3 regions of the Lysinibacillus sp. IITD104 genome follow, and region 3 is predicted to be linked to each of the others. Evidence: riboswitches for the same ligand, from Rfam matches in the RefSeq annotation. Region 3 holds a riboswitch; each other region holds the start of a gene.

Region 1 (4,661 bases), 840 kb from region 3:
ATTTCCACATTTACATAGTCCTCCTAAAAAATAATTACACTTTGATTATATCGAAATAAATAGCACATTTTAATTTTATATTTCCATAAAGTTGCGTATTTGATACGATAATACTACATTATAGAAAGAAAAGAGGCGATTTTCATGATTTATCCATTTAAAGATAAAACGCCAAAGATCGATCCGTCTGTTTTCATTGCTGATTACGCAACTGTTACGGGCGACGTAACAATTGGCGCCGAAACAACCATTTGGTTTAATACGGTTATTCGTGGTGATGTTTCCCCAACGATTATCGGTAAACGTGTCAGTATTCAGGATCTTTGCTGTTTACACCAAAGCCCAAAATATCCGCTCATTATTGAAGATGAGGTAACAGTTGGACACCAAGTCACTTTACATAGTTGTACAATTCGCAAAAATGCCTTAATTGGTATGGGATCCATTATTTTAGACGGAGCTGAGATTGGAGAAGGTGCATTTATTGGAGCTGGAAGCCTAGTACCTCCTGGTAAAGTCATTCCTCCAAATAGTTTAGCATTAGGTCGTCCAGCAAAAGTTGTCCGAGAATTAAATGCTGAAGATAAAGAGGATATGGAACGCATCGTACGAGAATACGCAGAAAAAGGTCAATATTATAAATCACTTCAGAAATAAATAACCTACACAAAAAATCAATACTAACGAAAAAATCCCTCGCGTTTTCGTGTACCGAATATGTTCACGAATCCTAGCGAGGTATTTTTGTAAAAAAAACAAAAGGAGCAATGTTGCTCCTTTGTTTATTAATACATTAGAATAATTTTCTAATGACTTCATTACTTTAGTTCAATAGTTTATAAACGTGCTTTTTCTCGTAGTGCGTCGGCTTTATCAATTTGCTCCCATGGTACATTTAAATCTGTACGACCAAAATGTCCATACGCAGCAGTTTGTTTATAAATTGGACGACGAAGATCAAGCATTTTAATAATACCTGCTGGGCGTAAATCGAATAGCTCGCGTACCCATTCAACGATCTCGCTTTCTTTTACTCTACCTGTGCCAAATGTATCGACAGCAATGGAAACAGGCTGAGCAACGCCAATCGCATAGGCAAGTTGTACTTCAGCACGCTCTGCTAAGCCAGCTGCTACGATGTTTTTTGCTACATAACGTGCCGCATATGCTGCTGAGCGGTCTACCTTGGTTGCATCCTTACCTGAGAAGGCACCACCACCGTGACGTGCATAACCACCGTATGTATCAACAATGATTTTACGTCCTGTTAATCCAGCATCGCCTTTTGGTCCACCAATTACGAAACGGCCAGTTGGGTTGATGAAGTATTTAGTGTTAGTATCTAATAATTCACTCGGTACAACGGGTGCAATAACAAATTCTTTTAAATCCGCTTGAATTTGTTCAAGTGTTGCTTCTTCATCATGCTGTGTTGAAATAACAATTGTATCCACGCGAACGGGTACATTATTGTCATCATATTCAATCGTTACCTGCGTTTTACCATCAGGACGTAAATAGGCAAGTTCACCTGATTTACGTACTTCTGTTAAACGGCGTGCTAATTTGTGAGCCAAGCTAATTGGTAATGGCATAAGCTCTGGTGTTTCATTACATGCATAGCCAAACATTAAGCCTTGGTCACCAGCACCGATTGCTTCAATATCAGCATCTGTCATAGAGCCTTCACGTGCCTCTAATGCCTGATCAACACCCTGTGCAATATCAGGTGATTGTTCACCAATCGCCACAAGCACCGCTAAGTTTTCTGCATCGAAGCCATATTTACCACGTGTATAGCCAATTTCTGCTACAGTATCACGAACGATACCTTTAATATCAACATAAGTAGAAGTTGTAATTTCTCCTGCTACTAATACTAATCCTGTTGTTACAGTTGTTTCACATGCTACACGCGCATTTGGATCTTCTGCTAAAATAGCATCTAAAATGGCATCCGAGATTTGGTCACAAATCTTATCTGGATGTCCTTCTGTTACACTCTCTGATGTAAACAGTCGACGGTTTGTCATTTGGTTTTCCTCCTAAATACTCTTACAATAAGTAGTTGTGTATGAATACGGTACTCATTACCCATGTCAAGTCCGCTCCTAAGGATTGAACTCTCAAGCCGTTACTGCTGCTTTTAACACGAGGATTTCGAAAGATCCGTCATTATAATAAGGAAAGAACTACATATACTTACCTTTACATTGATTTTTAACAATAAAAAAATCCTTTTCTCACGTTACTTTACATGAGGAAAGGAATAATGACTGCGTAACCTTTCACTCTTATCGTTCAAGGGATGTTCCCTTGCATCAGGTTGGCACCAGCGCATGTCGTGAAATAGTTCATGCAGGTTGCCGGGTTTCACAGGGCCTGACCCTCCACCAGCTCGGGATAAGAGTATCCGTTCAATTTCATGTTACTCAAAAGGTCGAACGTTGTCAAATATTTTCTTATGTATTACTGTATAGAAAGGAAAGAACCTATTACACAAAAACTTTTCATACTTGGATGATGATGTAAATAGAAGCAAATTAATCCCTACAACATACCTAGCTACTTGTGGTAACATATGTGTGGCTCAATTTTCATGCCTAATTACAGTAGGATTGATGGTATTCTACTCGAAAAACATTATTTTTTGTCAGTTTATTGAAAAGTGGTAAAAACTCTAAAATAATTTCTTAATTAGTATAGATTATTTAAGCAATTGTGTTATACTATTTTTGAAATTAAGAAAAAATCCCTCTAAATCAAGGGAATACTATAAAAAAGGATGGTATTTAATCGATGAATTCAGTAGAAATTGCAAACGAACTGAAGGAATTATTAAACGGCGGTAACATTAATGTTCAACTTTCAGTACCACAATTAGCAGAAAAAGCTACATCTCGTGGTGAAGCAATGTTAACAGTAGATGGCGCAGTTCGTGCAGAAACTGGCAAATACACTGGTCGTTCACCTAAAGATAAATATACGGTAGAAGAAGAAAGCACAAAAGATCAAATTGACTGGGGTAAAGTCAACCAACCAATTTCTTCTGAAGTGTTCGATAACCTATATGTAAAAGTAATAAAATATTTAAAAGAACGTGACGAGTTATTCGTATTCAAAGGCTTTGCAGGTGCTGACAAAGATTCACAATTAAGCATTCAAGTTATTAATGAATACGCATGGCACAATCTTTTTGCTCATCAATTATTTATCCGTCCAACAGCAGATGAATTAGCTTCTCATGTTGCCGACTTCACTGTCATCTCAGCTCCGAACTTTAAAGCAGATCCTGCGGTTGATGGTACTGCCTCTGAAACATTCATTATCGTATCACTTGAAAAGAAAATTATTTTAATTGGTGGTACTGAATATGCTGGTGAAATGAAAAAATCTATTTTTGGTATCATGAACTACTTATTACCACAACAAGGTATCCTTTCAATGCACTGTTCAGCAAACGTAGGTGAAGCTGGCGATGTGGCATTATTCTTCGGTCTATCTGGTACTGGTAAAACGACGTTATCAGCTGACCCAGATCGTAAGCTTATCGGTGACGATGAACACGGTTGGTCTGATAATGGTGTGTTCAACATTGAGGGTGGTTGCTATGCAAAAACAATCAATCTTTCTGCTGAAAAAGAACCAGAAATCTACAATGCAATTCGCTTCGGCTCTGTATTAGAAAATGTAGCTGTTGATCCAGAAACTCGTATTTGTGACTATGATGACGGTTCTCTAACAGAAAATACACGTGTAGCTTACCCAATCCAATATATCGAAAATATCGTTGATCCTTCTGTTGCAGGTCATCCAAAAACAATCATCTTCCTAACAGCTGATGCATTTGGCGTGTTACCTCCAATCAGTAAATTAACAAAAGAACAAGCAATGTATCACTTCCTAAGCGGGTTCACTTCTAAACTTGCAGGAACAGAACGTGGTGTAACTGAGCCAGAACCAGTTTTCTCTACTTGTTTCGGTTCTCCATTCCTTCCACTTCCTGCTACAGTATATGCAGAAATGTTAGGACAAAAAATTGACGAGCACGGTGCACAAGTATTCCTAGTGAACACTGGTTGGACTGGTGGCGAATATGGCACAGGTAGCCGTATGAAACTTTCTTACACACGTACAATGGTTCGTGCAGCAATTGATGGTAAATTAGCAGATGTTGAAACGACACAAGATGCTGTGTTTGGTTTACACATTCCAACAGCAGTTGAAGGTGTACCTTCAGAAGTGTTAAACCCTCGTGAAGCATGGGCAGATAAAGCTGCATACGATGCAAAAGCTGCTGAGCTTGCAGGCTTATTCAATGAAAACTTCAAGAAATTCTCAAACGTTTCTGAAGCCATCACTACACTTGGTGGCCCATTAAAATAACGACTAAATAAAAGACAAAGGGAACAACTTATTCGTTCCCTTTGTCTTTTTTGTTTTCTCTAAGCTTTATTGTTGCTTCATCCACTTGCAAAGAGCACGGACAGTTTCACGATTTTTTGCTGGTGGATATTGATGTGCGTAGTTAAGATCATACCAAGTTTCGAATGATTTATTTGCATCCTCTAAAAAAAATGCCAATTGTCTGGCATGTTCTATATCTACATTTTCATCACGATAGCCATGAATGATAAGTACAGGGGCTGTTATCCGCTCTA
Region 2 (4,661 bases), 2.5 Mb from region 3:
AAAGATTATAGAAATTGCTTATGTGATGTTTGCGGAAAATGGGTTTGAAAAAACAAGCTTAGCAATGATTGCTACAGAGGTAGGTATTTCAAAACCAGCCATTTACTATTATTTTCAATCAAAAGATCAATTAATCGCTTACATATTTGATGAATTGTATAAAGAAATTCAACAGGATATCGCTGTGGATTATAAAGAGCTTACTTCCGCTAATTTTAAGGAAAAATTACTCGAGCTAGGCTATAAGTCTATTGAGGCACAGGGCAAGGATCCTTATTTTAATAAAATATTTAATCAATATGTACTATTAGCGGCTCGCGATGAAAACTATAAGAGACAATTAGTGGAGCTAGAAACCAGCTTTTTAACAAGCTTTGTTGAAGTCCTACAATGGGGTGTGCGGCTAGGAGTTCTAGACGATACGCCCCATATAGAAGCAAAGGCACAGATGCTAGCCCTGGTCTATGATAATATCGGTAATTTCATGTTAACAGGTAACCAATTGAACTATAGAGCTATTTGGAAGGAGGCTGTACATAGCATTATTCAAGGGGGCAAAGATGACAAATAGAAATGATGATCGGCGCATTGAAGGTCTTGATTTTGCAAGAGCTCTCGCTATGCTTGGTATGTTCATTGTCAATTTTGGCGTCATAACAGGTTCTACAACGAATGGTTCAACACGGTTGATTGCCTTACAAAATATGTTTGAGGGGCGTGCGTCGGCCGTATTTGTCATGCTAGCAGGAATAGGAACAGCCTTAATGACTCGTCAGGCTAGAGAGAGTAAGGACCCAATGCTTCTTCGTCAGAATCGACTTATTTTGTGGAAGAGGTCGCTTTTGTTATTCGTGATAGGGATAGTACTATATGCGATCGGTTGGACAGGAGATATATTACATTATTATGGCGTGTATATGTTTGTTGCCGCATGGTTGATTGCCCAATCTAAGAAAAGGATGATGTTTATTATCGGTGTCATTCTTATCCTTTCACAATGGCTTCAAATTCAATTTAATTACCTTGCTGGCTGGCATCCAACATATGTGTTACTAGAGTATCTGGATTTTTGGACACCAGTAGGATTTATTAGAAATTTGCTGTTTAATGGCTATCACCCACTTTTCCCCTGGATTTGTTTTTTTCTGATCGGCATGTTAATCGGCACATTAGATTTAACAAATCGTACATTACGAAAAATCTTATTGGTGACTGGTTTATTGCTAGTCATCATGACTGAGGCTTGTTCAACAGTATTCATTAAGATGACAACCATTCATTTATTGGATGTAGAGAGTGCATTGTATTTATTTGATACAGGACCGATTCCACCAAATATGATGTATGTCCTATCTAATTCGGCTTCGGCTATTGTCCTTATCGTGGGCTCCATCTATCTTGTAGAGACATATAAAAATAAAGTCATTCAATCTTTAATCTTAACTGGACAAATGTCTTTAACGCATTATGTTGGCCATGTTTTTATAGGCATTGGAATACTAATTGTTTGCCAAAAGCTGGAGAACCAAACACTTGTTTTTTCTATGCTGTATGCCTGCTGTTACTTTTTAGGATGTGTCTTTGTTTCTGTATGGTGGAGGGCTAAACATCATCGAGGCCCACTTGAATTCATAATGAGGAAATGGAGCTCGTAATAAATTAATGGATTGCCATCTATTTCTCACTGACTAGGCATAAAATACTTTAGGTATAGGGAGTTTTTTAATCTAAACGACACATTGCATAGTATTCAACTAGGTTTTCTAATATTTTGTATTGACATTCCTATAGCGGAATTATAGAATTATTTTCAAGAAACGCAGTACTCTTATCAAGAGAGGTGGAGGGACTTGGCCCAATGAAGCCTCGGCAACCGAAAAACAGGTGCCAAATCCAACAGATGGTGTCTGAGAGATAGGAGGGGCTATCAATCAGTTTGATGCGTTGGCCTCTTTATGAACAATAAGGAATAAGAAAGAAGGGGTGTTTCGTATGGCTCAGTCAGTAAAAGTAGATGATAAGAAACTAGAGGCAATTGCGAAGGCGATTCAAAATCTTGAATTTGGTGAAGTGCATATTACGATTCAAGATGGTGTAATTGTGCAAATTAATAGGCTTGAAAAGCAAAGATTTCCGCAGAAAAAATAACAATGATTTCAGTAGAACTTATGTCAAATGGCCACCTATAAGCATGAAGGATATCCTGTGCTTACAAGTGGCCCTTTTTTTGTGTGATAGGCTAGCTATAAAAGCCTTTTGGTATGGGACCGATATGACGGCGATGATAAAGCAAAGGCTCTTTTTGAGCATTTGTAATGTCTACCACCTGCCCAATAAAAATGGTATGGTCGCCCGCATCGATTTGCTGAAATGTTTTACATTGTAAATTAGCTGCTGTATCATGTAGAATCGGTAGTCCTAAAGTGGAAGTTGACCACTGTGCTTGTGCAAAGCGATCAGGGATTTTACTAGCAAAAAGTGTACATAAATGCTCTTGATCACTCGCTAAAATATTGACCGCAAAATTTGGCGCAGCCGTGAAATAAGGATGGAGCTGAGATTTTTTATCGAGTGACCACAAAATAAGGAGCGGGTCGATTGAAACAGATGCAAAGGAATTGACGGTTAAGCCAATAGGTTGTGTGTCATGACATGTCGTGACAACTGTTACGCCTGTAGGATAATTACCTAATGCCAATTTAAAGGCAGCTACTAAATCTGTCATTCAAATCACCTCTTTATGAAATTAGTGAACGGAGTTTGTAGGTAAACGAAACTTTTTTTCATATCCTACTAGTAACTCCTTTTCTTGAGTAAATTTTAAACTAATCAAACATATAGGTAAAGGTAATGGGGAAAGAAAGGGGAATGGCCATGACTTTATATTTTGATCATCTGGTTCATCAAGTGGAATCACCAGAAAATATAAAGGTTTTCTTCAATAAACGAAATGTTCATACAGTGAATGGTGGGCAGCACACGATGTGGGGGACTTATAATACGTTAAGCTACTTTGGCTTAAGCTATATTGAACAAATTGCTATTTATGATCGTGATTTATTTGAGCAAGCGGCACAATACCCATATTCCCTACATTATACGTTTAAACGTGATCAAGAGCGCCAGGGATTTTCTCGAATTGCCCTGCGTACAAAAAATATTGAGGAAGAGGGTCGGCGCTTGCGAGCATTGGGCTATGAAGTATATGGGCCAGATGCATGTAGCAGAACAAGACCAGATGGCACAGTGGTAGAATGGAAGCTACTGCATTTTGGTAAGCCAGATCTTCCAATTGATTTTCCATTTTTGATTGAATGGGCGGAGGAAGATGAAGAGCGTTTGGCACAATTAAAGGCAAGTGGTGCCATTGATGTAAAACAGGCTATAACGATGGAATCCGTCCAATTCTATGTCAGGGACATGCAGGCAACCGTTCAGCTGTGGCAAGAGGTGCTACAGCTACCAGAGCCTACACAATATGAGCAGTATATGTCACTACAGCTACCGAATATGCGCTTAGATTTCTATAAGGAAGAGAGTGCGAAGGCAATGACACTCGGACATGTCAAAGAGGGACCATTTGGCGTGACATTAAAGGATCCTAAGCGAACAAAGGAAACATTAGTTTGCCCAGGTGCTTTTTATTGGATAAATCAATAATGAAAAAAGGCTGGAACATAACTAACCTGGACCTTCATTAAGCCGAATAATCTTTAAACATGATAACTAGAAAAACCGACTATTCCGAAACACTTCGTAAGCGTTTTAGTGGATAGCTCGGTATTTTTAGGGGCTGAAACACCTTTGCTCCAGCCTCTGTACATAAGTATTGAAAAACAAACCCATCAATAGAATTTCTGATACAGGCTACTTGCTTTCCTGTGGATTTAGCGTTACACAGGGGACTCTAGAGCGAAATCAACCCCTCACTTTGCTAAAAGGTCTTTTTCTAGTGACATGCTCTTTATTCAATAATATGGAAAAATCCACTTCATCAAAGAAGTGGATTTTCGCTACCTATTATTATTCGATTGTCATTTTTTTCGGTGTTTCTGTACCTGTGTACCAATCAAACTCAATTTCAAATGAATGCTTGTCGCCCTTTTTTGTATAGGAGTATTCGATTTTGAGCTGTTCACTTGGGCTGACAACTGTTGGCTCTGTGCCTTGAACAAAAGTGAATTCACCATTTTCTTTAAGCTTTTCTGCAATCGTTTCCAGTGTTGCCGCAAATTCTGCTACACTTTGTCGTTCTGTATGCTTCAAAATAACTTCTGTCATTGGTTTTTGCATCGAAATCCTATTACTTCTATTATAACATGGAGGGGTCATTAAGCTTATAAAACAGCACAAAAAGCGGATGAAGGAAACGATTCATTTCCTAATCCGCTGCTAATCTGGAACTACACGGATAGCCCCATTATGTTTATAGTTTTACCACATTTGATGCTTGGGGTCCACGATTGCCTTCCACAACATCAAATGAAACCTTTTGACCTTCTTCAAGTGTACGGAAGCCTTCCTCCTGGATGCCCGTAAAATGAACAAATACATCTTCGCCATCATCACATTCAATAAAGCCATAACCTTTTTCATTATTGAACCACTTTACGATCCCCTGTTGCATAAGCATTCGCCTCCAATGCGCTTGAATGTAAAAT
Region 3 (4,661 bases):
GGTTCTAAATGACTATAAAGGAGGTGCTCAAAATGAAGTATAATATCGTGTTTTTTGATGTAGACGGCACATTGATTAATTACGAGGATGGCTGTGTGGAAGAAAGTACCAAACAGGCTATTCAGCTATTGCAAGAAAAAGGAATCCATCTTGTAGCGGCTACTGGAAGACCCTTATCTATGTGCTATGAGTTAAAAGCGCTGGGGATTGAAACCTTTATTACTGCAAATGGGGCCTATGTGAAACATAAGGATCTTGTCATACATAAAACTCCGATTGCCAAAGAAATTGTCCGAAATGTACAGGCATTTGCACAGGAACAGCAGCATAGCCTAACCTTTTTTACTGAGCAGCTATCCATGAATAGCATACAAAGTCCAGTAGCTTTAAGAGCGATGCAGGAAACTTTATCTTTACGGGATTTTCCAATTATAAATGAAAACATTGTAGATGAAGAGGTTTTTCTCATGTGTCTATATGCAGATGAGCTGGCTGAAAAAAGATATACTAGCCAATTTTCGAATATATTTTTGCAGCGATGGCATCCTTATATTGTGAATGTATTACAGCAGGATGTTTCGAAGTCAATAGCTATTAAAGCTGTACTGGATCATTTTAACATCGACCCTGAGAATGCGATTGCTTTTGGGGATGGGGATAATGATATTGACATGTTGGAGTATGTAGGATTAGGAATTGCCATGGGGAATGGAAGCACAGCTCTAAAAAGTGCTGCCAATTTTGTTACAAAGAAATCTACTGATAACGGTATCGATTTTGCTTTACGTCAGCTTCAAGTCATTTAGAGCACTGAGGCTACACTATATATAGCAGGTAGATTTTAATAAATTTTAGGTGGGATGATTTATGGCACATCACGTGCAGTCTCTAATTGAACATTACGGATACTTTGGAATTATCGTGATTCTAATTGGAGGTATTGTAGGGGTGCCACTTCCTGATGAGGTGTTTCTAACTTATGTAGGCTATAGTGTTTACCGAGAAAGTCTTGAACATATTCCTGCTTTAGTCAGTGCAATGATTGGTGCGGTTGGAGGCATTACCTTAAGCTACTATATTGGTTATCGTTTTGGCTTACCGTTATTGCAGAAATATGGGCCTAAAATTCATATTACAGAGCAAAAAATTGACTTTACGAAAAAGATGTTTACAAAAATAGGACCTACCCTATTATTAATTGGCTATTTTATCCCCGGGGTACGTCATTTGACAGCGTATATTGCGGCTATTAATAATTATCCTTATAGAAAGTTTGCGCTTTTTGCCTATACAGGGGCATTTATCTGGACGTTCACATTTATATCATTAGGAAAGATGCTTGGAGAGAAATGGCGATTTGTTGGATACTATCTGACTCATTATAGTATCTATCTTATCCTTTTATTTATTGTAGGGATGCTCATTGCTTACTTTCTATTCAAAAAAAGAAATGGACAAACATAAAAGTCGGTATACGCTATACCGACTTTTATGTTATGGCAAAATAGCAAATGAGCGCACAGGGAAGCCAGATGCTTTTTCTGGCTTAGGTACGATATTGAAGATGATAGCGCCTTTCGCAGGTAGCTTGTCCAAATTTGTCATTAGCTCAATTTGATAGGTGTCTTGTTCAAGTACGAAATATTCACCATCTAGCTTGCCATTTTTACGAAAATCGGCGGCAGAGTCCGTATCGAATGTTTCATGACCAATTGCGCTTACCTTGCGTTCTTTTAGTAAAAACTGTAAAGCTTCTAAACCCCAGCCAGGGATATGGTTATGTCCATCTGCATCCTTATTACTGAAAGCTTCTTTATCTGGCCAGCGCTTACTCCAATCTGTACGTAATGCTACAAATGTTCCTGCTTCAATTTCTCCATGCTTGTCCTCAAAATCAAGAATATCTTCAACACTTAATGCAAAGTCATGGTTGCTTGCAGCCTCTTGTGATTTATCAATGACAACAAGGGGGAGAACAAGCTCTTTTAGCTCTAATTCTTCTAAGTAGCGAGTATCTCGCACAAAATGAATGGGTGGGTCGATATGTGTGCCATATTGACCGGGGAACGTAAATTGTTGGGCGAAGAAGCCATCCTTATGAGAGAATAACGTTTCAAATTTAGCGTCCTCAAACATAAAAAAATGTGGTGAATTTGGGCCGAATGTATGTGTTAAGTCAACCCACTGTTTCGATTTTAATAATTGCAATGCTTGTAAAAGTTCATTAGACATCGATTTCCCTGCTTTCTGTTAAAAATAGTGGTACATAAAAAGGAGTCCCCTTATAGAAGAGGACTCCTGCTGAAACAACGGTAGTTCTTCTCATCTTCAAGGCTGATCATTTTGCCAATTGGAATTAGCACCATACTGTTTAGCTGGTTGCTGAGACTTCATCGGGCCAATCCCTCCGTCTCTCTTGATAAGAAAAGTAATATAAGAATTTTCAGAAATAACAATACAAACACTTTAGCATAGTTTTTTATAGTTTACAAGTTCACTAGGAATTTTCACCAATTCAAATTCAAGGTGACTCCACAACAATCATTATCAATAAGACGTATTCTAAAACTGTCTGGTGTATAGTTCGTTTCAAATTTCATCGTAATGCCTGTTGATGTGATTAATTTTTCAACCTCTGTTTTATTTGAAAGTTGAGCAGCATTCATTAAATCATGTGCGAATTGTTGGGAGCTATCTATTTTATCCGTAAGTAATTGAGCTTGCTGCATCATCGCCTTTATCCGTGTTGCTGAAGCTTTTAATTTGTGTGTATCGACAGGTGGAAAAGGATTATTGGTCGGCATTGCTAGATGTTGAGAAAAGGGTCTAACGACAAAATGATTTGCAATTGGCGATGTTGGATAATGATAGGGATGAACAAAATACGGATAAGGATTGTAATACAAGATCATTCCTCCTATCCTATAGCCTGATATCTTATCTTATGTAGCCAAACGACTTTCGGTGTTATTTACAATACAATGTTTGTCCTAAACATTTAAAAAGGAAGCTAAAGTGAGCTTCCTTTTTAGCCAAGTACATCCAAGACATCATCAATTTTTTTACTATGTGATAAAATGCCATAATTCATCCATGTTAAAAAGTCTATTTCATAGACACAGTTGGTTTTAACTGCTTCTAGGTTTTTCCAAGTAGGTGTTTTTAAAATAGCACGTTCTTCATTCTCATGAATGGAATGTTGTTTATCAAATGTAATAAATAAATGATCAGCATCTAATTGCATCAATCGATCAAATGTCAGTTGGGCTTTACGTTGATTGGGCGGAATACGACATACTAGTGAATGGGGCATTAAACCTAAGTCATGATATAAAATGGGGCCCGTATAGCCACACTCAGGACCAGCGTATAGAGTGATGCCAATGGCTGAAATACGGAGAAATGCCACACTTTGCCCATAAACGGATTTACTAAGAATTCCTTTTGCTTGTTGTACTTTATCTTCATATTGTAGGATTACGTCTTGTATCAAGGAGGTTTTTCCTGTTAGATCAGCAATTTTAAATAACGTAGATTGCCAATTCTCACCAGGGTGTGAGAGATGGCAGATGGGGGCTACCTCATTTAAATGCGGAAAGGATTCCCAACGCTCTACACCAGAATCTAGCATAATTAAAGTTGGCTTATAGTAAAGGAGTCGATCCATTTCTCTATTTTGTACATCGATATCTGGCACTTCCTGTAGACCTAAATAGTCTTGTTTTCCCCATTTTGAATGACTGAATTGAGCAATTGGCGTAATCCCAAGGGCAACAAAGAAATCTTCTAAGAATGGTGCAAATACACGTAGATGGCTGCTTTGACTTCTTCGATATTGTCCTGGCGAAATGCCGACATGTTCTTTAAAACGACGATTGAAATAATACTCATTATTAAATCCGACAGACTGGCTAATTTCATATACTCGATCATTTGTTGTTATTAATAATTGCTTAGCTGTTTCAATACGAATGTTATTTAAATAGTGAAGAGGAATTTGTCCCGTAATATCTTTAAAAATGCGCGTATAATTCCATCTTGGGACGTCAGCTAACTGTGCTAGCTGCTCAACCGTCCACTCTTTTTCAAAATGTTTTTGTAATTGGTTAATGGACTGCTCAACAGATTGGCGATCATTTTTTTGCATCTGCCTGGGTATAATTTGATGCAAGAGCAATAACATCAGCTCTTGAAAGTGCACATGCTGCTCAAAAATCGTGTGTTCATCCTCCGCTAACCGGTTTTGATAGATGACTTCTAGCAGTAGATGACATTGTGAAAAGGGGAGAAGATGTTGTACTCTGATACTTGTAAAATGACTATAGGAATTCTGACTATTGCTAAGATTGACAATGTTGAATTGTAATTGATAAAAATAAAGGTGCTCACTTTGAATGTGAATACTAACCGTGTTATTTGGCGGTATCAATATGCACTTTTCCTCACTAAAATGAATGGTTTCATGATCTATTTCTAGCTTTCCGCTACCATTCATTACGATGAAAAGTGTATAGAAACCACTACTAATCAACAACTTGTTTGATGATTGAATTGCATAAGAGATATTTTGTAACGTATAAACATGTGTTAAGTTACCCATTGATAGTTCACCCCTTTTTGTTGAGTTGGAAGAACAACACAAAGAAAGCCCTCATTAAGAG

What was found. A riboswitch is a leader RNA that binds a small molecule or an ion and turns the genes downstream of it on or off. The one in region 3 is predicted to bind S-adenosylmethionine.
Region 1: another riboswitch for S-adenosylmethionine. It lies ahead of metK (methionine adenosyltransferase); the one in region 3 lies ahead of V1L66_RS01775 (cyclase family protein).
Region 2: another riboswitch for S-adenosylmethionine. It lies ahead of V1L66_RS14795 (YezD family protein); the one in region 3 lies ahead of V1L66_RS01775 (cyclase family protein).

The regions. Positions count from the first base shown of each region.
Region 1 is NZ_JBAHYH020000001.1:1,182,087-1,186,747, reverse strand. Features, by position in the region: gene V1L66_RS06120 (alpha/beta hydrolase) at 1-10, opposite strand, end outside; gene V1L66_RS06115 (gamma carbonic anhydrase family protein) at 145-657, shown strand; gene metK (methionine adenosyltransferase) at 837-2,033, opposite strand; SAM riboswitch class I at 2,292-2,410, opposite strand; gene pckA (phosphoenolpyruvate carboxykinase (ATP)) at 2,800-4,386, shown strand; gene V1L66_RS06100 (S9 family peptidase) at 4,453-4,661, opposite strand, start outside.
Region 2 is NZ_JBAHYH020000001.1:2,878,269-2,882,929, reverse strand. Features, by position in the region: gene V1L66_RS14805 (TetR/AcrR family transcriptional regulator) at 1-571, shown strand, start outside; gene V1L66_RS14800 (heparan-alpha-glucosaminide N-acetyltransferase domain-containing protein) at 561-1,655, shown strand; SAM riboswitch class I at 1,826-1,921, shown strand; gene V1L66_RS14795 (YezD family protein) at 1,993-2,148, shown strand; gene V1L66_RS14790 (flavin reductase family protein) at 2,240-2,725, opposite strand; gene V1L66_RS14785 (VOC family protein) at 2,875-3,660, shown strand; gene V1L66_RS14780 (amphi-Trp domain-containing protein) at 4,024-4,293, opposite strand; gene V1L66_RS14775 (cold-shock protein) at 4,427-4,627, opposite strand.
Region 3 is NZ_JBAHYH020000001.1:345,519-350,179, forward strand. Features, by position in the region: gene V1L66_RS01765 (Cof-type HAD-IIB family hydrolase) at 33-806, shown strand; gene V1L66_RS01770 (DedA family protein) at 868-1,464, shown strand; gene V1L66_RS01775 (cyclase family protein) at 1,495-2,232, opposite strand; SAM riboswitch class I at 2,320-2,426, opposite strand; gene V1L66_RS01780 (hypothetical protein) at 2,508-2,906, opposite strand; gene V1L66_RS01785 (helix-turn-helix domain-containing protein) at 3,029-4,600, opposite strand.